One region of the Shewanella donghaensis genome, then DNA from elsewhere that is predicted to be linked to it. Evidence: predicted binding sites of a transcription regulator. Region 1 holds the regulator's gene; each other region holds the start of a gene.
The links. Region 1 encodes sigma-54, which starts transcription at its own class of promoters, with help from an activator protein. Its sites were predicted from a motif close to GTTGGCACGNNNNTNGNNT; they were not measured.
Positions count from the first base shown of each region.

Region 2: a site for sigma-54 is predicted at 4,957-4,975, ahead of fliD (flagellar filament capping protein FliD). Genes of this name have one in related genera too.
Region 3: a site for sigma-54 is predicted at 3,680-3,698, ahead of FPK91_RS04745 (YccF domain-containing protein). Genes of this name have one in related genera too.

Region 1 is NZ_CP041783.1:2,563,642-2,570,801, reverse strand. It holds gene FPK91_RS11040 (HPr family phosphocarrier protein) at 147-419, opposite strand; gene rapZ (RNase adapter RapZ) at 487-1,335, opposite strand; gene ptsN (PTS IIA-like nitrogen regulatory protein PtsN) at 1,332-1,775, opposite strand; gene hpf (ribosome hibernation promoting factor) at 1,778-2,065, opposite strand; gene FPK91_RS11020 (RNA polymerase factor sigma-54) at 2,089-3,579, opposite strand; gene lptB (LPS export ABC transporter ATP-binding protein) at 3,712-4,443, opposite strand; partial or broken gene lptA (lipopolysaccharide transport periplasmic protein LptA) at 4,677-5,216, opposite strand; gene lptC (LPS export ABC transporter periplasmic protein LptC) at 5,203-5,763, opposite strand; gene kdsC (3-deoxy-manno-octulosonate-8-phosphatase KdsC) at 5,760-6,326, opposite strand; gene FPK91_RS10995 (KpsF/GutQ family sugar-phosphate isomerase) at 6,327-7,160, opposite strand, start outside.
Region 2 is NZ_CP041783.1:3,515,088-3,522,247, forward strand. It holds gene motA (flagellar motor stator protein MotA) at 1-492, opposite strand, end outside; gene FPK91_RS15115 (RNA polymerase sigma factor FliA) at 508-1,230, opposite strand; gene FPK91_RS15120 (flagellar basal body-associated FliL family protein) at 1,245-1,703, opposite strand; gene FPK91_RS15125 (flagellar hook-length control protein FliK) at 1,718-2,893, opposite strand; gene FPK91_RS15130 (hypothetical protein) at 2,883-3,209, opposite strand; gene fliS (flagellar export chaperone FliS) at 3,178-3,558, opposite strand; gene fliD (flagellar filament capping protein FliD) at 3,572-4,927, opposite strand; gene FPK91_RS15145 (flagellin N-terminal helical domain-containing protein) at 5,481-6,299, opposite strand; gene FPK91_RS15150 (hypothetical protein) at 6,570-7,160, opposite strand, start outside.
Region 3 is NZ_CP041783.1:1,119,632-1,126,791, reverse strand. It holds gene hppD (4-hydroxyphenylpyruvate dioxygenase) at 1-190, opposite strand, end outside; gene FPK91_RS04760 (homogentisate 1,2-dioxygenase) at 265-1,425, opposite strand; gene FPK91_RS04755 (LysR family transcriptional regulator) at 1,660-2,595, shown strand; gene FPK91_RS04750 (EVE domain-containing protein) at 2,650-3,105, shown strand; gene FPK91_RS04745 (YccF domain-containing protein) at 3,208-3,621, opposite strand; gene FPK91_RS04740 (1-aminocyclopropane-1-carboxylate deaminase/D-cysteine desulfhydrase) at 3,842-4,999, shown strand; gene FPK91_RS04735 (hypothetical protein) at 5,247-5,420, opposite strand; gene FPK91_RS04730 (ChrR family anti-sigma-E factor) at 5,985-6,668, opposite strand; gene FPK91_RS04725 (sigma-70 family RNA polymerase sigma factor) at 6,661-7,160, opposite strand, start outside.

The sequences.
Region 1 (7,160 bases):
TCTAATGCTTGAGAATTTGATGTGTAAATAATGTACGTTTATAGGATGTTGTTGACTGCTGAACTTGAGTATAGCTAACAAATGCAGATAAATATTAGGATTAAAGCTTAAGTGGTTGTGCTAACAATAAGAATGGGGAGTACGAATTAATTTTCTTCGTCAAACTTGTCATTAATCAGTTTGCAGACCGCCTCAAGTGCCTTTTCAGCATCCACACCCTCAGATTGAACTGTAATCACTTTGCCAATGCCACTTTCTAGCATCAATAAACCTAAAACACTGGCTGCACTGGCGTGCTTTTCGCCTTGGATTAGGGTGATGTTTGCTTCAAATTCAGTGGCTAGAATGGCCAACTTAGTTGCCGCTCTGGCGTGTAAGCCAAGCTTATTGCTGATGGTGATTTGTTTTGAAAGCGAGATCGATGGCTTTGAAGATGAGCTCTCTGTCCCAGGTCCAGTGCCCGTTTGAGTATTTTTCTTGGTACTATTATTTAGCATCTAATTCTCTATGGCGAGCGCTCACTTGATGTTTAGAATTGCCAAACCGTTTTGCTAATTGATCAGCGATATAAACTGAGCGGTGTTGCCCGCCGGTACAGCCGATTGCAATGGTTAGATAGCTGCGATTATTACGTTCTAAATGCGGCATCCAGGTTTCAAATAAGTTCTCTATTTGCCAGATAAACTTATTTACCAGGGTTTGCCTGCCTAGAAATTCTTGTACCGGTTCATCAAGACCTGTTAGCGGTCTTAAATCTGTTTCCCAATGTGGGTTAGGTAAAAAGCGCACATCAAACATAAAGTCTGCTTCAGTTGGCATACCATGTTTGAATCCGAACGATTCAAAATGTATCACTAATTCTTTATCAACACTGCCTAATAAAATCTGTCTAACATGATCACTTAAGTCATAAATATTCGTTTGCGAGGTGTCGATATAGTGATCGACTAATTTAGCAATTGGCTCAAGTAATCGACCTTCAAGCTTAATGGCTTCTTGCAAAGAAATTTGATTTTTCGAGAGTGGGTGTAATCTGCGAGTTTCACTATAACGTTTAAGTAAAACTTGATCGTTAGCATTTAAAAAGAAACTGGTTATCGTTGTATCATCGGATAGCAGTGCTATTTGCTCTTGCAGTACTTTTCCTTGCTCTTCGATATTACGAACATCGACGCTGATAGCGACTAGCTCATTACTATCTTTGAGCTGTTCAAGTAGACTACCTATTAACGGTAGTGGCAGGTTATCAACACAATAATAACCTAGGTCTTCAAGCACTCTCAGTGCAACTGATTTCCCCGAACCTGAACGTCCCGATACAATGACAAGTTTCATGCAGTAATAACCTGATAAAGTTCTGTAGCGTCATGACTCTTTCGAAGTCGTTTAAGTATCAATTTATCACTGAGTTTCTCGGCCATGGTAGATAAAGTGCTTAAATGTTGCTGGCACTGATCTGCGGGCACAAGAAGCGCAAATAAAATATCAACGGGTTGCTTGTCAATGGCATCAAAGGCAATGGCTTCTTCGCATTTAATTAAGATAGCAATGGGCTCATCGATATCATCTAATCGACCGTGAGGAATTGCTATGCCATTTCCTATTCCTGTACTGCCCATTTTTTCACGCGCTATTAGACTTTCAAAAATAGCCTGTGAAGATAGGGTCGGGTACTGGGCAGCCATTAAATTGCTGATTAATTCCAGTACCTTTTTCTTACTGCCCGGCGTGGCGCAGGTTGTGCACGCCGGCTGCAGGATGGTGCGAAGTTCCATCGTTAGTGTTTAGTTAGCTTCTCTTTATGTTTAATTACCTGACGGTCTAACTTATCTATCAGGGCGTCTATTGCCACATACATATCAGCATTTCGCGATACAGCAAATACTTCACCGCCTTTAAGGTGCAGTTTAGCTTCGGCAATTTGTTGCAACTTTTGTACATCGAGCACAACGTGAACATTATTGATCTGTTCGAAGTGTCGTTCAAGCTTTGAAAATTTTGTTTGCACATATTCGCGTAAAGATTGGGTTATTTCGATATGGTTCCCAGTCAGGTTAATTTGCATATATCATCCTCCGATTACAATCGTTATAAACTTTTGCGTTGGTTTGACGGAGGGATGAGCATTGCTTCACGATATTTGGCGATCGTACGCCGAGCAACGTTAATCCCTTGTTCAGCCAATAGTGTCGCCATTTTACTATCACTAAGTGGCTTTTTCTGATTCTCTGCAGCAACAAGCTTTTTAATAAATGCACGAATTGCTGTAGAAGAACATTCTCCACCATCATCTGTACTGACATGGCTAGAGAAGAAATATTTTAGTTCAAAAAGTCCCCGAGGGGTGTGCATATATTTCTGGGTGGTAACTCGGGAAATTGTCGACTCATGCATTTCAACGGCTTCGGCAATATCATTAAGCACCATTGGCTTCATTGCTTCTTCCCCGAATTCAAAAAATCCTTGTTGAAATTGCACGATACAATTAGCAACTTTTAATAAGGTTTCATTGCGGCTATCAATACTTTTAATAAACCATTTTGCTTCTTGTAAGTGTCCGCGAATAAATTGACTGTCAGCTTGATTAGAAGAACCTTTCGCCATAGCGGCATATTGCTGATTAACACCAATCTTAGGCATATTATCAGGATTGAGTTCTACTACCCAACGGCCACTCTTTTTTAAAACCGTGACATCAGGAATGACGTACTCGTCTTTAACTGAGGTGATTTGTAAGCCAGGGCGTGGATTTAAGGTTTGAATAAACTCAATCGCTTCACGTAAATCATCTTCTTTAAGCTTGGTTTTACGCATTAACAATCTGAAATCACGACCTGCAATTAAATCCAAATAATCTTTGATAAGTAATTTTACATTGTCTAAACAAGGTATTTCGTCAGGATACTGACCTAGCTGAATCATTAAGCATTCGCTTAAATCTCTGGCTGCCACTCCTACCGGATCAAAATGCTGTACGCGTTTGAGAACAGCTTCAACTTCATCGAGCTCAATTTCTTCGTTGCCTAACGATAATAAAATGTCGTCGGTGCTTTGTGTTAGGTAACCGCGATCGTCAATACCTTCGATAATAGCGGTGGCAATGACTAAGTCATTTTCTGAGAATGGGGTGAGATTTTTCTGCCATTCTAAGTGTTCATATAATCCTTCACTGGTTTCACCTTGAAAAGGCATGTCATCACCAGCTGAAACTGCGCCAGAACCGGATCCCGAACCCGGTGAAGCAGAATAGACTTCATCCCAAGTGGTATCCATTGGTAATTCATCTGGCATCGATTCTTTGGTGAGTGATTCAGTGGTATCGACGGTAGAGGTATCTTTTTCAACGGTAACTTGGCTATTGTCACTAAAGTCGGTATCAGTTTGTTGGTCATTTTCTTTAACCGGCTCTTTAGCTTTTACAAACTCATCTTCGAGCTCCAATAGTGGGTTAGAATCAAGTGCTTGCTGAATTTCTTGCTGTAGCTCCAATGACGAAAGCTGCAATAAGCGAATCGCCTGTTGCAGCTGTGGGGTCATGGTTAAATGCTGACCCATTTTGAGTTGGAGTGAGGCTTTCATGTACCGCTTATCCCTAATTGAATATCATCATCGCGGCTAGATTGGTGGACTCTATATTGTGTTGCTAGAAATAGAATCTAAAAAGAAACCATGTTGGCCGCGAATGCCATACTAAAAACTGATTAGTGCTAACTATAGCTTGAATTGTTCACCTAAGTATACTGACCTAACTTGCTGATTGTCTAAGATCTCAGCAGGTGTTCCTTCAGCAATCAAATTTCCATGACTTACAATGTAAGCTCGCTCACATACATCGAGCGTTTCACGTACATTGTGGTCAGTAATTAGCACACCTAAGCCTCGACTTTTTAGTTGTTGAATTATTTTCTTGATGTCTATCACAGAGATAGGATCTACACCTGCAAAAGGCTCATCCAATAAAATAAATTTAGGATTAGCGGCTAATGCCCGAGCTATTTCAACACGGCGGCGTTCACCACCAGATAAAGCCATACCTTGGCTATCACGAATATGAGTGATGTTGAACTCTTCTAGTAAGTGTTCAAGTTGCTCAATACGTTCATCTGCAGAAAGGTTTTTACGTGTCTGTAATACCGCCATAATATTATCGTGAACGGTGAGTTTACGAAAAATGCTGGCTTCTTGCGGTAAATACCCAATGCCTTTTCGAGCACGTAAATGCATTGGATCGGCGGTCAAATCGTCATCATCAATAAGAATACGACCTTTATCACTTTTAACAAGGCCAACAACCATATAAAACGTAGTGGTTTTACCTGCACCATTAGGGCCAAGTAATCCGACTATTTGACCTGTCTTTACGGTTAGGCTGACGTCTTTTACGACTTGACGACTTTTATAACTCTTGGCGAGGTTTTCAGCTGTTAACGTTATCTGTGTCATCAGTTATTTTGCTCAGCAGTAGGGACAATTGATGGTGTCGTTGTCTCAATTTCGGTTGATTCGATGACTGATTCAGCAGTATTAGTTATGTCTGCTGTGACCTGGTTATTTTCTTCGCTTACGGTTGGCGAACCTTGTTCAACCGCTTTTTCGACATTTTCTTCGACAGCGCCATCTAGCGCTTCTATAGCATCATCTTCTAAACCGTTTGTTGATTCTGGTAAAGGCTGCGCTTCTGGTAAAGAAGGTTCAGCTTTTTCTTCGTCTATGAGTTCAGGATGGTTTTCTGGCTGAAAAATAGTGATAACCCGATCTTTACCGTCGCCTAAGCTTTCTGCAATAAGTTGTTGTTTATCAATATTATAGCTTATTAAGTTGCCCGTCACCTGGCTACCTGCTTGATCCAGTTTGGCATTACCTTTTAAGGTTAGGATACTGGTTGCTAGTTCATATTTAATCTCATTTGCACTGGCTGTACCAATACGACCGTCATCCAACTCCTGTGAGAAGGTGGCTGGATTACCAGTCGCTACCATGGTCTTTCTTGTGCCACTTTCTGTACCAAATGCACGTAATTCGTCTGCATTGATATTAATCGTGCCTTGAGTGACATTGACGGGTCCAAAAAATATCACCTGATTGTTTTTAATGTCAGCTTTTTGGCTGTTAGCAGCAACTTTTAGCTCTTGTTGCAAATCGCCTTCTTTAGCGTAGGCGCTAGAAATACTCACTAAGCTTAGCAGTGAGATGATAAAAATTTTACTTTGCTTCATATGTTCCTTCGACTTGACTTAATAACTCAAGTTCTTGAGCATTTAAATCAGCATAAAGGCCAAGGCCTTGTATATTGAAATCTTGTCCAGTGACAACAATCTGTCTATCTGAGGTCATGATCATCGTATTTAAATCGAGTGATAACATGGTCGTTGTCAAAGATTGTACTGGTTCATCGATGTTTATTGCATCAATAATAACATTATTTTCTAATACTACTTTGCCTGTTTCTTTATTTAGCTTGCCAACGTCTGCAGTTAATTGCCATTCAGCTTTACCGTCATCAGGGTAGATGAGATAAACAGGTTCAGTAAATAAGGTTACATTTGTTTGTTGAAAGTGTTCCATATGTTTAGCTGATACGCGACTTTGCACTACACCTTGTTCGTTAAATTCTGTGCTACGCAAATCATTGGCAATAAAGTCGGGTCGAACAGGGCCTGGCAATGTATTTGCTTCCTTTTCACTTCGCTTTACCTGCACTTGCCAGTAAAGAACCAGAGCGGCACCGAAAAAACCAATTATCGCGAGGGTGACTCGACTCATATACTCATTCCGTGGGCATTTTCAAACTTGTCCTGGCTCAACAACAGCAAATCGGTAAGTTCTCTTAAAGCACCATTGCCGCCATTTATCGTAGTGGTCATGTGACAATGTTGCTTAACATATGGGTGACCATCAGCGACACATACAGCCAAGCCAACTTCTTTCATCACTGGTAAATCAACAATGTCATCACCTATGTAGGCAACTTCATCAGCATTGACGTTATAGGTTTCTAACAAGGTTTTGTATGGTACCAGTTTGTCATCAACACCCTGAAAAATATGAGTGACACCTAACGCGGTCATTCGGTTTTCAACAATGGCTGATTTACGGCCTGTGATCACCGCAACGTGAATGCCACTGGTCAAGATTGAACGAACGCCGTAACCATCACGGGTATGGAATGCTTTTAACTCTTCACCAGCATTACTGAGGTAAATACGTCCATCAGAGAACACGCCGTCGACATCGCAAATAAGCAACTTGATTTTCTTGGCTTTTTGCCAGACATCATCAGTAACGGGGCCGTAAAAACCTTGATGTAATGTTTCATGTAATGACATTTATATGACTCCAGCTTTAACCATATCTAGCATGTTAAGTGCACCAACCGGGTGGTTATTTTCATCAACGACAATTAAACCATTAATGCTTTTTTCTTCCATGACCTGTAGCGCTTGCGCCGCTAATATACCTGCATTAATCGTAATGCAGTTGGTTGTCATGACATCGGCAATTGCGGTGGTTCGAAGATTAATTTCAGCATCGATGACTCGGCGTAAATCGCCATCAGTAAAAATGCCTACGAGTTTGCTATCTGCATCAATAACAGCAGTCATACCCAGACCTTTATTTGAAATTTCATAAAGAGTCTCAGTGATACAAAGATCGCTTTTTACTTGAGGTATGTCATCACCTTTGTGCATGACATCGCCGACTTTTAGTAATAGTTTTCGGCCTAGCGAACCACCAGGATGCGACAGCGCAAAATCATCTCGAGTAAACCCTTTTGCTTGCAAAAGAGCCACTGCGAGCGCATCGCCCATGACTAACGTTGCTGTAGTGCTTGATGTCGGCGCGAGTCCTAGCGGGCAAGCTTCTTCTGGCACTTCAATACATAAATGTAGTTTAGAAAGCTTAGCCATGTTTGAGTCAGGTTTACCGGTAATCGCGATTACCGGCACGCCCATGCGTTGTATCACAGGCATTAAAGTGAGTATTTCGCTTGATTCACCAGAGTTAGAAATCGCTAAAATGATATCGTTTTTAGCTAATGCCCCTAAGTCACCATGGCTTGCTTCTCCTGGGTGAACAAAGAATGCAGGTGTACCTGTGCTGGCTAATGTGGCAGATATCTTGTTGCCAATATGGCCCGATTTCCCCATACCCATGACGAT
Region 2 (7,160 bases), 950 kb from region 1:
CGCATGAGATGGGCGTAAACTGTCATCTTCGATGCGTTCGATTTCTTCAGCTAGCATATGTTCCAAATCGTGGGGAGAGAGCTTGCCAATTGACTGTAAGCGTAAGTTGTCGATAAGGAATTGCAGTACATTTGGGTGGTCTAATACCGCTGGATACATAAGGAATAGAGAGCTTTCGTTGGGCTTATCAATATGTTCATCAAGTACCTTTAATCCTTGTGATTGGATCTGGCTCATTAACATATTCATTAACCCAAATAGTTGAGGGTAGAGTTCAGGGTCTTCTTTTTCTGTAGAAAATACGTCTTTAATTTGTTCGAGCATTTCATCAAGAACAGCACGAGGAGAGGCGATAATCAATGCGCCCAGTCCAGCTCCAAAAATAATAAGAATTTCAGCAGGTTGCCATAATGATTTTAGGCTGCCACCAGCCCACATATATCCACCAAATACTGAAAAAAGAATGATCAATATCCCTACTAACTTGCTCATATTTCCTACCTGGTTTTATCGCTCCCACTGTTGATAGATTTGCTGAAGGTTGATTATCGTTTGCTTATGCAGCTGGCATATTCGCGTTTCAGTCAACCCTAAGGTGGCAGCGATCTCTTTTAAATTAAGTTCATGCTGATAGTAAAGCGACAGAATTACCTGTTCTCTTTTGTTTAATTTTGAAATAGCTTTGAATAATGTGTCTTTATTGGTTATTTGTTCGATAAAGCAGCTTTTATCTTTGAAATTAATGCCATCATTGAGCATTTCATCAAGGCTTTTCATTGATTCTGATTGTGTCGCAAACAATCGTTCGCGATATTGCTCTTTTGATAAATCTAAAGTCGCAGCCACTTCCATATCGGTGGGCTCACGTCCTAACTCTCTAATGAGTTTACGCACCGTGTCATTGAGCTCATGGGCTTGCTGTCTCACAGGTCGAGGCCGCCAATCTTGACGGCGTAATTCATCGAGAATTGCGCCACGGATCCGCTGACCAGCATATGAGAGAAAACCATTGTCATATTCGCCAGGGTAACGCCTAGCCGACTCGAGTAGCGCCATTAAGCCTATTTGTTCCATATCTTCAATTGCCAGCGCAGCTCCACAATGAGTCCTTAGGTGTGATACTGACTTTTTTACTAGCGGTAAATATTGTTTCATCACCTGAGCTTCTGTAAGGCGATTAACATTTTCTCCGTCAGAGGCGGCTTGGTAAGCGAGTTGGCCTGATTGCATATGACAGTTTCCTTCTACTGGATAACCATTTTGGTGAACAGGACGTCTTCGAGTTCGATGTTGAAGTCGTTCTCACTCAAAACGGCAGTGAGTAATTCTAGGGCTTCTATTTGTAACGGATCCAATTGGTTACCGGTGATCAGTTGCTGGTGACTCTTCTCTGAAAACATTTTCATCAAGGCATTTTTAATCAAGGAATCAGCATTTTTAATCGTAGTTTCAGCATCTTTAGATCGACTTTTTAAGGCTAGTTCCAATAACAAATAATGTGAGTTATTCGTGCCTTGAATAGAGAACACAAATTTATCCAATGGGAAAAAACTGGCTGGTTTAGGCGCGGGTTGATAAACAGAGAATGGGGCTCCTATCATTTCTGGAGATTTCCATCCCATCCAAAAAACACCAGCAGACCAAGTACAAAATAGAATGGCGAAGCCGATAATTTTACTAAGTTTGTTTTTACCAATAGCCATTTTTTATTCCTTAATTAGGCGAGTAAATCTACCTGGTCTTGTTGATTCTTTGCTGCGGTATGTACTTGCTCATTTGCTTGAGGTGCAATGTGCAATTCGGGCTGGATATTGTGCTGTTGTTTTTGAGCATCTTGCCCAGGTTGTTGCTGACTAATATCAACATCAACATCAACATCAACATCAACCTGGCCACCATGGTCCATTTCAAGCTCCATACGAAGGCGGTCTAGCCCCATAAGTAGCGCATCTCTAACTGCGGGGTTAGCAGCATGCATTTGCACATGCAGGCGGTCACCATCAAGTCGAATATTCAGTTCAACCTTGCCAAGCTCTGGCGGATCTAATCGCAGTTCAGCCTGTTTAATTTGCTGATCGATTTGAAAGCGCAATTGCTCCCTTAACGGCGACATCATTTCGTGGGCCTGGTGTAATAATGGCGCTGATTGCGTGACTGAAACAGGGCCCCATTGGCTAACACTGCTTGGGCTTTTATTGGCCGCTGTGGTGAGCTGCTGGATCACTTGATTGATACTATCAAGTTCACTATTGGCCACTTCAGTATTGCCAAGGGCGCTAGTCGTAAACTGGCTATTGAATTGGTTAGGTGTGAAATTAGCGTTCTGTGGCTGATTTTCCGAGAAATGTTTCAAGCTAGGGTTATAGGTTTGGGGCTGTATGGCTGCAGTTTGCTGAGGCGATGTGGCTGGCATCAACGCTTGCTGGTAAACAGGTGCTGTCGGCATTACAGGCAGTGCGGCAGGTTTATCTACCTGGCCAGCCTGCTGCTGAATTAACGACGCCGCTTCAGTGCTTAATGATTTCGCCATCACATCAGCAGGTAGCTGAAAATGCAGCTGTCCCTGGGTATCATGGGTTAACTGTGTGCTTAATTGTGGCAACTGTTTTAATTCAGTCTGCAAATTGGCTGGCAGTTGACTGACAAGAATACTGTTTGCTACAGCACTGTGATGATCACTTTGAATATGAGCACCTTGATGATTAGGACCCTGTTGATGGGTCGTAACAGTATTTTGGTTTAATAATGGGACGTTATTGGCAATGTCAGGCATCACAAAGCCCATAAACGCTTGCTCTTCAGCATTATTATCAAAGCTGCTATGTTGCTTACTACTAGCTTGAACACTCATTGAGCCATTCAGGCTGCCCAAACCTGTAAGATTATTTATCATAAAGTGTTCCACTTATATGGGTGAGCTCGTAAGCTGCTAAGCCATCCTGTTGTGCTTGAAATTTTTCCATTTCTTTAGCAATGGCTTGTTTTTCTGCCACCGCCATCTCAATGACTTTTTTATGCGCTCTTTCAAGCGATTGACGTCCCAATAATTGCGCTTTGGTGGTGGGCTTCCCCTTAGCAACCAGCGCTATCATCATGAGTTCGTTCACCCTTTCAACCTTTGGCCAATCTTTGAGTTCGGCATACTTCAATAATGCCACTTCAAATTGGTACCATTGATTAGTTGAGGTTGCTCCAGCCTGCTCGGACATCGGTAATTACCTTAATAACGGGGGTGAGTTCTGCGATACTATTTTGAACGCTTGCAGTGATCATTTGACGGCTGCAAAAATCATATAAACGATTGAGTGTGGTGGCGATTTCGCCACCGTTTTCAAGATCGAGCATTGAATCTAAACCATGAATAATGTTGAGGCACTTATTGATACTCTTGCCTTTATCCTCAAAGCTACGACGCTCCATAAAACCACCGCTTCGTTCAATTTCTTCCAACAGACCATCAAGTAGCATTCGTACCATTTCGTGCGGGTTTGCTGCGGCTACGCGAGCGTCAAGTGTGGTTTGCTTGTAGGCATTGAAAGGATCGTATTCATTCAACATTATTTATTCCTGATTAAAACAGTGCACTAGCCGCACTAAGCTGACTAATGGTGGTTTCCATGGCGGTGAATTGACCCAAATAGATTTGGTAGCGCTGTTCCATTAAGGTGTCGTGGCGAGACATGTTGTCTTCAATTTGGGTGACTTTGGAATCGAGGTTTTTCTGCTTTAAATCGATGTAACCATTTGACTTGGTATATGGGTCAATAATGGCGTCCATACGGCTGATATAGCCACCGTCAGCGGTAAACATTTCTTTAACGGCATCAGGATCGCTTTTAATGGCCTGACTAAGTTTGTCATCATTAACTGAAAGCTTGCCATCACGGCCCATTTCGATGCCGATGTCAGATAGGCGCATGCCATTAGGTGCGGGTTCAAAAATAGCCGCCCGAATATTGCTTTGCAGCATCCGCAGGCTTGAGTCACCTTTTAAAATGCCGATTTGATCTTCGGTAATGGACGAATGATCATCATCGTCTTCGTCGTCATCATCGTCTTTGTCTTTATCATTGTTGATATCGTCTAAAACCGAACTACCCATAGAGCGTGTTAGTTGATCTAACTGGGTCATTAATTCATTAAATGAATCAACAAAGTCATTGACGGCTTTTTCAGTACCAGTGATATCTGTAGCGATTGTAATAGTGGCGCTTTCGCCCACTTGATGAACTTTTTTAAGTTCTATATTGACGCCATCTATGACATTTTCTAGGTAATTTGAGCTGCTGGTAATTTGAATGCCGTTGAGGGTGAACTCAGCATCCTGAGCTTTAGTTCGCTCCTGTGTGCCCCAATCCTGACCATCCATTTTCACATCAATAGCGCTTGCCGCGCCGGTCTCTTTAGAGGTCAGCAGTAACTCAACTTGGCCACCAGTTCTCACTAAAGAAGCTTGCACACCTGGGTTATCTGGATGTTTATTAATAGCATCACGAAGATCGCCAACCGTGCGGGTGCCTGTGGCATTAAGCTCGGCCATATCGATTTCAATGGTGTCGCCGCCCACATCAATGCTCAATACACCTGAGGTTGGCAGTATTGAATCTTCACTGTCAAAGGACTTACTGACTTGATGGGCCTGGGCTATTTGCTTAACGTATAAGTCATAGACTCCAGAAGGGGCATCGTTATCAACGGTAATGATGGCACTATCATCACTAATTTCGGTGCTTTTCCCATCAAAGGCATCCCCTTTTAAGTTGTCCAGATTACTGGTCATCTTGTTCAAGGTGCTTTCAAGAATTTTATAAGCATCAATTTGTGCTTTGCTGTTATCTAAATTAGTTTTATAGAGGATATCTTTCCCCATTCGCTCTGCAGCAACTAATTGTTCGGCAAATGAGGCGGCACTCATACCTGAAATCATGGCAACTCCTTATTATCTAACTTGGTGATTAGCAAACTTCGTGCCAACGCTCAAGTTATTGTTTAACCTTGTTTATTTGTTTTTATGCTGACGCAATAGGTTAACTAACTTCCGTTTTTTTAGTCCGATGGAAGTAGGGCTTCCGTTGTGTTATTTAAGAACCCAAAGATGTTCTATAGCCAATAGAAGGCGACAGGGGCATAGCTTGTCTGAAGAGAAACCGCTGAATTTTATGATAATAATGCCTATTTAAAGAAGTCATGGGTGCCAGAGACATAAAAGGGATTAGGATTAGCCAGATTGGTTGAATATGGAAAGTCTATTAAGAAAGAGCTATTAAGAAAGGCCTAATAAGATTGGTTCAGCGGTGTCAGCGAAAAGGATTAATGATGGGTAATTGCGCCATTAAAAGTCTTACTGATGTCAACAACGCAATATGCTTTGATTATGTTTGGAATAACAGTTTGCTTTACGATGAGCACTAAAAAAGGGCCCGTTGGCCCTTTTGTTTAGGCTCGGTGGATATCGAGCCACGATATTATGTTAATTGTTATTAACGTAATAAGCTCATCACTAAACCAGTGTTCTGGTTAGCATTAGCCAATACCGTGGTACCTGCTTGAACGAGTAGTTGGTTTTTAGTCATGTTAGCTGATTCAACGGCGAAATCGGCATCCATGATGCGACCCGCAGCAGCTTTAGTGTTTTCAGTCACGTTAGCTAGGTTAGCTGCCGTATGACCAAGGCTGTTAATGTTAGCACCTAAGTTTGAACGATCTACACCTACTGCTTGGGTTAAGTCTTTAACAGCATCCATTGTTGCAGTTGCATCGTCAGTATCATCACTCCAGCTAACATCAGCAATTGTGTAACCGCCGTTAATTTGAACATCTAGCACTTCGTTACTACTTGCACCGATTTGAAATGTAACACCATTCACTAATGCACCATCAGTATCATCAAATAAGTTATTGCCAGCAAATTCAGTATTTTCAATGATTCGGGTCATTTCTGTATTCAATGAATTATATTCATTTTCTAGTGCTTCTAGATCTTCTGTTGAGTTAACGCCGTTGGCTGCTTGGGTAGCAAGCTCTTGCTGACGCATGGTGATGTTAGTCAATTCTTCTAGCGCGCCATCAGCGGTCTGTAACATAGACGTTGCGTCGTTAATGTTACGGCTAGCTTGCTCCATACCGGTGACGTTAGAGTTTAAGCGAGTCGCAATTTGAAGACCTGCAGCATCATCAGCTGAGCTGTTAATACGAAGACCAGTAGACAAACGCTCCATAGCGTTAGTCATTAGATCATTGCTTTTTGCAACAGAATTTTGCGCGACGATTGAAGCATAGTTTGTATGAACTGATAACATGATTAATTCCTTTGGGTTTCAGATTGTTTTGCCTTACACATAAAATAAAACGACCCTTGAAATGGAAACTGAATCAGTTAAGTAAATAAAATGCTATTTTTTTAAATTAAGGGGTTAAATACCTTGGGCTTGTTGGTAGGTGTTACTTAGGGTTGGCTTAGGACGAGTTTGGTATTAATTTTAGATTCAATTTTGGCTAAAGTAAGCCTGAGTTTAAAGTGAATGTAGAAATTGAAAGTTGGGATGCATCGGCTTTTGCTCCCAACAGGATTATTCTTTTAATAAAGAAGACACGTGATCACGACTGACATTCGCCTGGGCCATGAGTGAGGTGACTTGTGATGCAAACGGGGTGGGCTGCATTAACTTATCTAATTTTTCCATATTTTGTGCCACTGAGGCATGTTGCAATTGTTGCTGGCTGGCTCGCTTTAATTGCTGCTGAATTTTCAGTTGGCTGCTGCGCAGTTCGCCGATTTGCTGGTTGACTTTTTGTTGGCTCTTGACCACTTTAGCCAGCGTCTTTTTGACTTCTTGTGGATTATTAAAACGCCACTCTTTTGGATCTTGCCATGAGAGTATTTCGATGACTTTAACCGTTCGGGCTTCACCTGCAGGTAAGCGCTGCCCCTGACCTGACATCAGTAACCCTGATTGGATATGTTGCCAATTTTTATGGTCACTGCTTAACATGGCGGACTCGCGAGCCGGCGCCTGGACGGTAATACCTATGTCTTTAAAAGCGCTGGTGAGTTGCTTGGCAAGGTAAAAGCTATTTTGATGTGCGGGTAAAAAAGCTCGCGCGTGGTGATTACCGTATTGCACCGTAATGCGTTCATCCCGAGATTTTACCCCGAGTAA
Region 3 (7,160 bases), 1.4 Mb from region 1:
CTTGCTTGGATTTGTTCAATAAGAAGTTAATATCATTTTGTTGGTAGTAAACGATATCGTTATTCTTGGCTTGTTTAAGCATTGAGAAACCAAAATCAACAAACACTTGGTGCATAAAATCTGTATCTGGACTTGCAAATTCAGTGAATTCAATTCCTAAAAGTCCAAGTGGGTTTGTTTCGCTAGCCATGGTATTTTCCTTAATAATTATCTTTTTATTTCATCACTCTAAGGTGATGTGAATATGGGATTCGCTATCGGTGATTAATCTTCAATCCAAGAGCGGTTGTAATCATCACTCATGCAATCTTTTACATGAGTGGTTAAATTAAGCGGCGCAAAGGTATCGACCATTACGGCGTATTCATAAGTTTCAGTTTTACCTATTGAGGCTTCTGTACGTCCTGGTTGTGGTCCGTGTGGAACCCCTTTTTGATGTAAGGTCATGTAACCAGCTTCAATGCCTGTACGGCTCATAAAGTCGCCATCGACGTAGTAGAGCACTTCATCGCTATCGATGTTGTTATGGTAATAAGGTGCAGGGATTGATTCTGGGTGGAAGTCATATGGACGCGGCACAAAATTACAAACAACAAAATTAGTCGCACTAAAGACGATATGATCTGAAGGAGGTAAATGAATTTTACCCACCTTTGGTGCATATTCAGTGATGTTGAATGCCCAAGGGTATACACAACCATCCCAGCCAACTAAATCGAATGGGTGCCACTCTAGTGTGGTGAGTTGATACTTATTGCCAAACTTGCTAACTAATGGAAACTCACCTTTTTCTACGATAGCGTCATTGAGTTCTGGAGTGCGGATATCACGCTCACAATAAGGCGCTGACTCGAGCATTTGCCCGTATTCATTTCTAAAGTGCTTAGGTACTTCAACCATTGAGTTTGATTCAATAACGAATAAGCGCACATTGCTATAATCATTAAATTTAAGCTGATACGTTGTGCCTCTTGGGATCACTAAGTAGTCCCACTGCTTAACCTTCAGTTGTCCGTACTCACTATAAAGTGTGCCTTCTCCTTGATGCACAAAGACCACTTCATCAGCATAAGCATTACGATAAAACTCAGTGGTATCTTCAGTGACTTTTGCCGTATACATAGCGACATCACTGTTATAAAAAATCTTATTTCTGGCGCTAAAAAAGTTGCCGCAGCAATCGGCTTGGCGCGAATCGAGTTTGTAGTTTTGGATTAACGAATCTTGCCATTCGTCGCCATGAGTTAGCGAGTAAGGGGCAACCTCTAATGCCTTTGTCGGCATATTATGGTGATATTTATTGGAGTAAATATTAGAGAAACCGTGAGTTGAAAATAACTCTTCACGGTAAAGCTCGCCAGAGTCTTTTTTAAAAGCGATATGGCGTTTATTAGGTATTAGTCCTTGTTGAACATAAACCGGCATCGTTACTCCTCAACTCTTTATTAGTCTTGTTGTTATTGCTGCTTTGTTAATGTTTTTCTAGCGCAGCTATAACAAACTATTTGTGATCTGGTTAACAATTTAGTTGCTAGAACGAACAAAAAAAAGAATAATAAACCACTCAACTCCATCTGTTTTTTCGATGGTAGTTAAATCTTTACGGAAGTGTCACGACTACAGAACACTTTAGTGCTGAATAGGTACTTGGAGACTTGAATGAAAATAGATATTGAAGCGTTTAATGTGTTGCAAGTACTTGTAGAAGAGGGAAGTTTTTCTAAGGCTTCAGAGCGGTTACATAAAGCGCAATCGGCTGTCAGTTATCAAGTGAAAAAGCTTGAACAACACTTAGGGGTGACTTTATTTAATCGGTCTCAATATCGGGCTGAATTAACCCCAGAAGGCAAAGTAATTTTGGCTGAAGGCCAGCGGTTACTACAGCATTTAGCTAATATCGAACATCTAGCAAGTCGCTTTAGTGAAGGTTGGGAGCCAAAGCTTGAGTTAGTGATCGACGGTGCACTGCCAATGGAGCCTATCATGACGGCGTTAAAGCGCATGTCTGAACACAACATTCCTACAAAAATTCAACTCAACATGGAGTTTTTAGGTGGGGTTCAACATCGTTTTGAACGGGATAAAGCGGATTTAATGCTGGTAAAAGACTACCTTGCAGGTCCTTATTTTTCAGCTCACCAGTTACCACCAGTTACCAGTTTATTGGTTTGTTCATCGCAACATCCGTTAGCAGAATTATCTAATGTCACGCTGACGGATTTACAACAACATGTTGAATTAACTATTGAAGACTCATCGCCACAAAAACTTAAGCGTGATGAATTACAATTTGGTGGGGACAAGGTTTTTTACTTATCTGGCTTTATCATGAAGAAAAATGCGTTATTAAAAGGGCTTGGTTTTGGCTGGATGCCGGAGTTTCTGATTAATGACGAACTAGCTGATAAAACCTTATCCATTGTTGATTTTGTTGGCGGGCATCGATTCAGATTCACTCCTCAACTCGTCTCAACGTTAGAAAGGCCACTTGGTCGAGCTGGGCGATTGTTTACCGAGTTAATTTCGGAAGAATTTACGATATTCAATCAGGGGCAGGCAGATAATATCAAAGTCAGTCATTCTGCAATTGGTTAGTATTCTGATTAAGTTAGTTTTTGATTAAGTTAGAGTTTTGAATTAGGGAGTAAAATGAAATATTGGTTAATGAAATCAGAACCTGACGAGTTTAGCATTGACGATTTAGCTGCTTGTTTACCAAAGTCAGAACCATGGGAAGGCATACGTAATTATCAAGCGCGTAATTTTTTACGAGATGAAGTCAAAAATGGCGATCTAGTGTTGTTTTATCATTCGAGCTGCAAAGTTCCAGGGGTGGTCGGTATTGCTGAAGTGACGTCAGATGCCTATAGCGATTTAAGCGCCTTTGATAGTAAAAGCCCTTACTTTGATCTTAAGTCAGATATAGACAAACCAAGATGGGTTGCAGTTGATATTCGCTTCAAACAAAAGTTAATGAAAATTATTACTCTAACGCAACTTAAAGCTGATCCTAAACTTGCTGAGATGGTGTTAGTAAGTAAAGGCGCTAGGTTAAGTGTTCAGCCTGTAACGGCAGAAGAATTTAATTACATTGTTGCTCTGTAACTACTGTTTTTTACTAAAACACATTAAAAAGGAGTGTTGATAAATCAACACTCCTTTTTTTGTTTATTGTTTTAATTCAGTGACAATGTCGATAGATGAACTTTAATAGCTTTCTTTAGCAACAATCGTTTGTCCAATAGGCGTTAAACTTAATAGCGCCAGTTTGAGATGCTGTATCGCAAATGGAATACCGATTATGGTAACAAAGCAGGCTAGAGCATGAGTCAAATGACCGATTGCTAACCAGATCCCGCAGAATAAAAACCAGATAACATTGCCGACCATACCTAATGGACCAGTACCAAAATCTTCTAAACCAGATAGATGTTTGCGGTTAACGTTTTCTTGTCCGAATGGCCAAAATGCCATTTCACCGATAACGAAACAGGCTCGACCAAATGGAATACCAATAATACTGATAAAACACAGCAATCCTGCAAACCACCAAGCTAAGCCCATTACAAAGCCGCCCATGATGAACCACGCAATATTAAATATTAATCTCAATGCTGACATCGATAATCCCTTACTAGTTGTAATTGGTTGCTATATTCAATAGCCCTATATACTAACCTAGCGAAATCTGTGCCATGTTTAGTTGTTGATGTATCTACCTGTATTTATTGTATAAATATTTTTTTGAGTTCTAGACTTTCATAGTTGTGGTAAATGAATTAGTTAAAAACCCAACTTTTTAGTTAAAATAATAACTCTATTATTTTATGTTGAGAAAAACATGTTTGCCACTACGCCAGTACAAACCATTCAGTTTGCTAATCGAACGATTTTTGTAAAACGAGATGATTTAATTCATCCTGATTTTAGTGGTAACAAGGCGCGCAAGTTTCAATACTTTCTAGAGCAAGACTTTCCTGGTGTAACAAAAGTGGTCGGTTATGGTTCGGCGCAAGCTAACTCCTTACATTCCTTAGCAGTGTTAGCCAAGTTAAGGGGGTGGGCACTAGACTACTATGTTGACCATATTGCTGGTTATTTAAAGCTGAACCCGCAAGCGAACTATAAAGCGGCTTTAAACAATGGTGCCAATATAATAGAAAAGCCTGCAGATATAGAATTGAGCTTAGAAGAATATGTTCAGCAGTATATCCAAGCACCGATAGAAGCGATTAAAGCAACAGCACTTAACAAACAACCTATAGATGAGAGTATCGTTTTTGTTCCTGAAGGTGGTCGCTGTGAATATGCCCAAGTTGGGCTTGATCAGTTAGGGTTACAAATCATCGAGTGGCTCAAACACAATAACCTTAACGAATTAGACCTTTTTCTTCCATCAGGAACTGGAACGACAGCAGTTTATTTACAACGATTTTTTGTCGAATACAGTAAAACTGCTATCCGATTTGGATCATCAACACCCAATGTCACAGTATTAACTTGTAGTTGTGTTGGCGGTGATGATTATCTTACTAAGCAGTTTTACCAATTAACTGATAATACTGATTACCATCCAAGAATCATTTCCAACGGTAAAAAGTTTCATTTTGGTAAGTTGAATCGTCAGTGCTATGAAATGTGGCAACGGGTCAATAAGGAAGGCATTGAATTTGAATTGTTGTATGACCCAGTTGGTTTCATCATGCTAGAGCATTATCTTTGTACTGAGAAATTGATTAATAGTGATGCTCAACGCACCGAGCAAACAAACACCGAGCAAACAAACAAAGAACAAACACATTGCGACAACGTGAACAATGATAACGTGATTACTGGCGACTTTAATCAAGAAGCTTTGAATAAACAGGCTTTGAATAAAGAGAATTTGAATAAAGATAATAGCCAGTCTGTAAGTGTTCCAGTGATGTATTTGCACCAAGGAGGATTGCTTGGTAATCCTAGTATGTTAGCGCGTTACAAAAGGAAGTATGACCTGTAAAGGTAGTATTGGTTTTTATCGAAATTGTATAAGTGATATGAGAGGTTTTTGAGCGTTACTTTCAGTAACTGCTTTTGATAAAGAGCTTTGGGAAAGAGTTAAGAGAAATGCTTAAAAAGTGGAATTGGGTGAGGGTAACTTCATGTTGCTCAGTTCTAATAAACGTCCGGTAAGGTGTGAGAGGAAATACCGAGAAGCGATGTTTATTGAGTAACTGAGCAAATGAATAACGCAAGCGTTAAAAGTCTTACTTGTTAGCCGTAAGCAACCATTTCATAAATGTTAACGCTTCAGTGCGCTTAGAAAAAGTTGTTTTAGTTTTACCTTGGCTATCGGTAAAAGCTATTGAGTTTTTATTTGATGATATTGAATTAACAGGAAAATTAACTGTAATTTCATGACCATTTATGTTGTATGACATGTGCCACACTCCTTTTAATTTTCACCTTTCTGGTGAGTAAGTAATAACAATATATATCCTTAAGCAGTTGTGTTGCGTAAGTTTTGATTTATGTGCTTAAGTTCGCAGTGCTTATTACACTTACAAGTAGGCTGGTTTGATCAATTTTATTTTTAATCGCCAATTTACTTGCTGTAAGTAGTTGAACATAGGCATGTGACAACCATATGACAGATTTCAACTAAGCAGATGACTTGTAGTGTGGGTTTACTGAATGTAGTGAATGACTAACAGAAGGGTAAACAAATAAATACAAGAGAACTTAAATACAAGATGGATATTAATCATATATTTTTTATTTAGCAATACATTTTTTACAATAAAAGACAATTGTCGTCTAAAAGGTGAACTCTATTCAGTTTTTATTGTGTTTCAACAACCTGTAAAAAATGTAACCGTAATTTTAGCAACATTGGATTTAACAATTTTGAGTAAAATACGTGTAGTTGTTTATGAAAGTGCTTTTGTGACATACAAAAGCACTTTAACTTGCCTATCAGCTATTCAACATTTATTGGCTTACAACTAATAAATCAGTTCGCCAATAGGGTTTAACAACTTACTGATACCTTTAGTAAAGTATAATGGAGCATCAACAACGGTGTAGCATAAGCAACCATCTACCGTTTTAGGACTATGTTCATGCTCGTTATTCAGTAGCATAAAGTCGCCGGCAGTGTAGGTGTTGTATTCATCACTGAACTCACCGGCAAGTAAAAGTGTTAACTCTTCACCTTTGTGAGTGTGTTGAGGTATCTCACCGTTTTTATCAATGTGTAGCAAGCTAGCACGAGCCTGTGGCTCACCAGTGTCTAGTCGCGAGCGGCTGACTTTCCCGATACCTTGCCAGTTATTAATCACTTGCTGACGAAACGCAGAAGGTAAATTGTATTGCTGACCTCTAACATTGACAGCAACTTTGGCTTGGGTAGTAGAATCATCAATTGAGTCATCCATTTGCATCATTGAACTTAACATGGCTTCAAGTTCAGCATCCATCTCAACATCACTCATTTGAGGAGCGATAGTTTCAGATAATGACTCAGCATTAAAGCTAGCTTTCGAGGCTGATAATGTTAGTTTTTCAATTTTATCTGCGCAGTGACTACACAACTCACAATGAGCGGATATTGCAATAGATAAGGAAAGAGGTAGCTCTCCTTGTGCATGGAGTGTCAGTAACTCTTGATTTGGATGATAATTAATCATAATGTTTCTCCATGAAGCCTTTTAATTTTTCTAAACCTAATCTTAATCTGGATTTTACTGTTCCTATGGGGACTTTGAGCTTATCTGCTAGCTCTTGTTGAGTTAGCTCTTGCATATAAATACCCTGAACGACTTGTTTCTGTAGAGGCGGTAAGGAATCTACATGCTTTAAAAGCGTCGCTGATAATTTAAAATCATCTTCTTTTTCGTCACTGCCATCAGATTCAAATAGTGGCCATATATCATCACCAAATGCATCTTCGCGATTGTTTTGCACTTTACGAAGCATATCAAAGCATTGATTTCTCATTACGGTGAACACCCAAGTACTCACCGCAGCTTTATCTGAATTATATAAATGCGCTTTGGTCCACACTCGAGTCATCGTTTCTTGCACAAGGTCCATAGCAAGACCTTGTTGGCTTAGTCGTTGAACACCAAAGGAACGGATCTTAGGTGAAAAGTGAGCAAACAATTTAGCAAAAGCAGCTT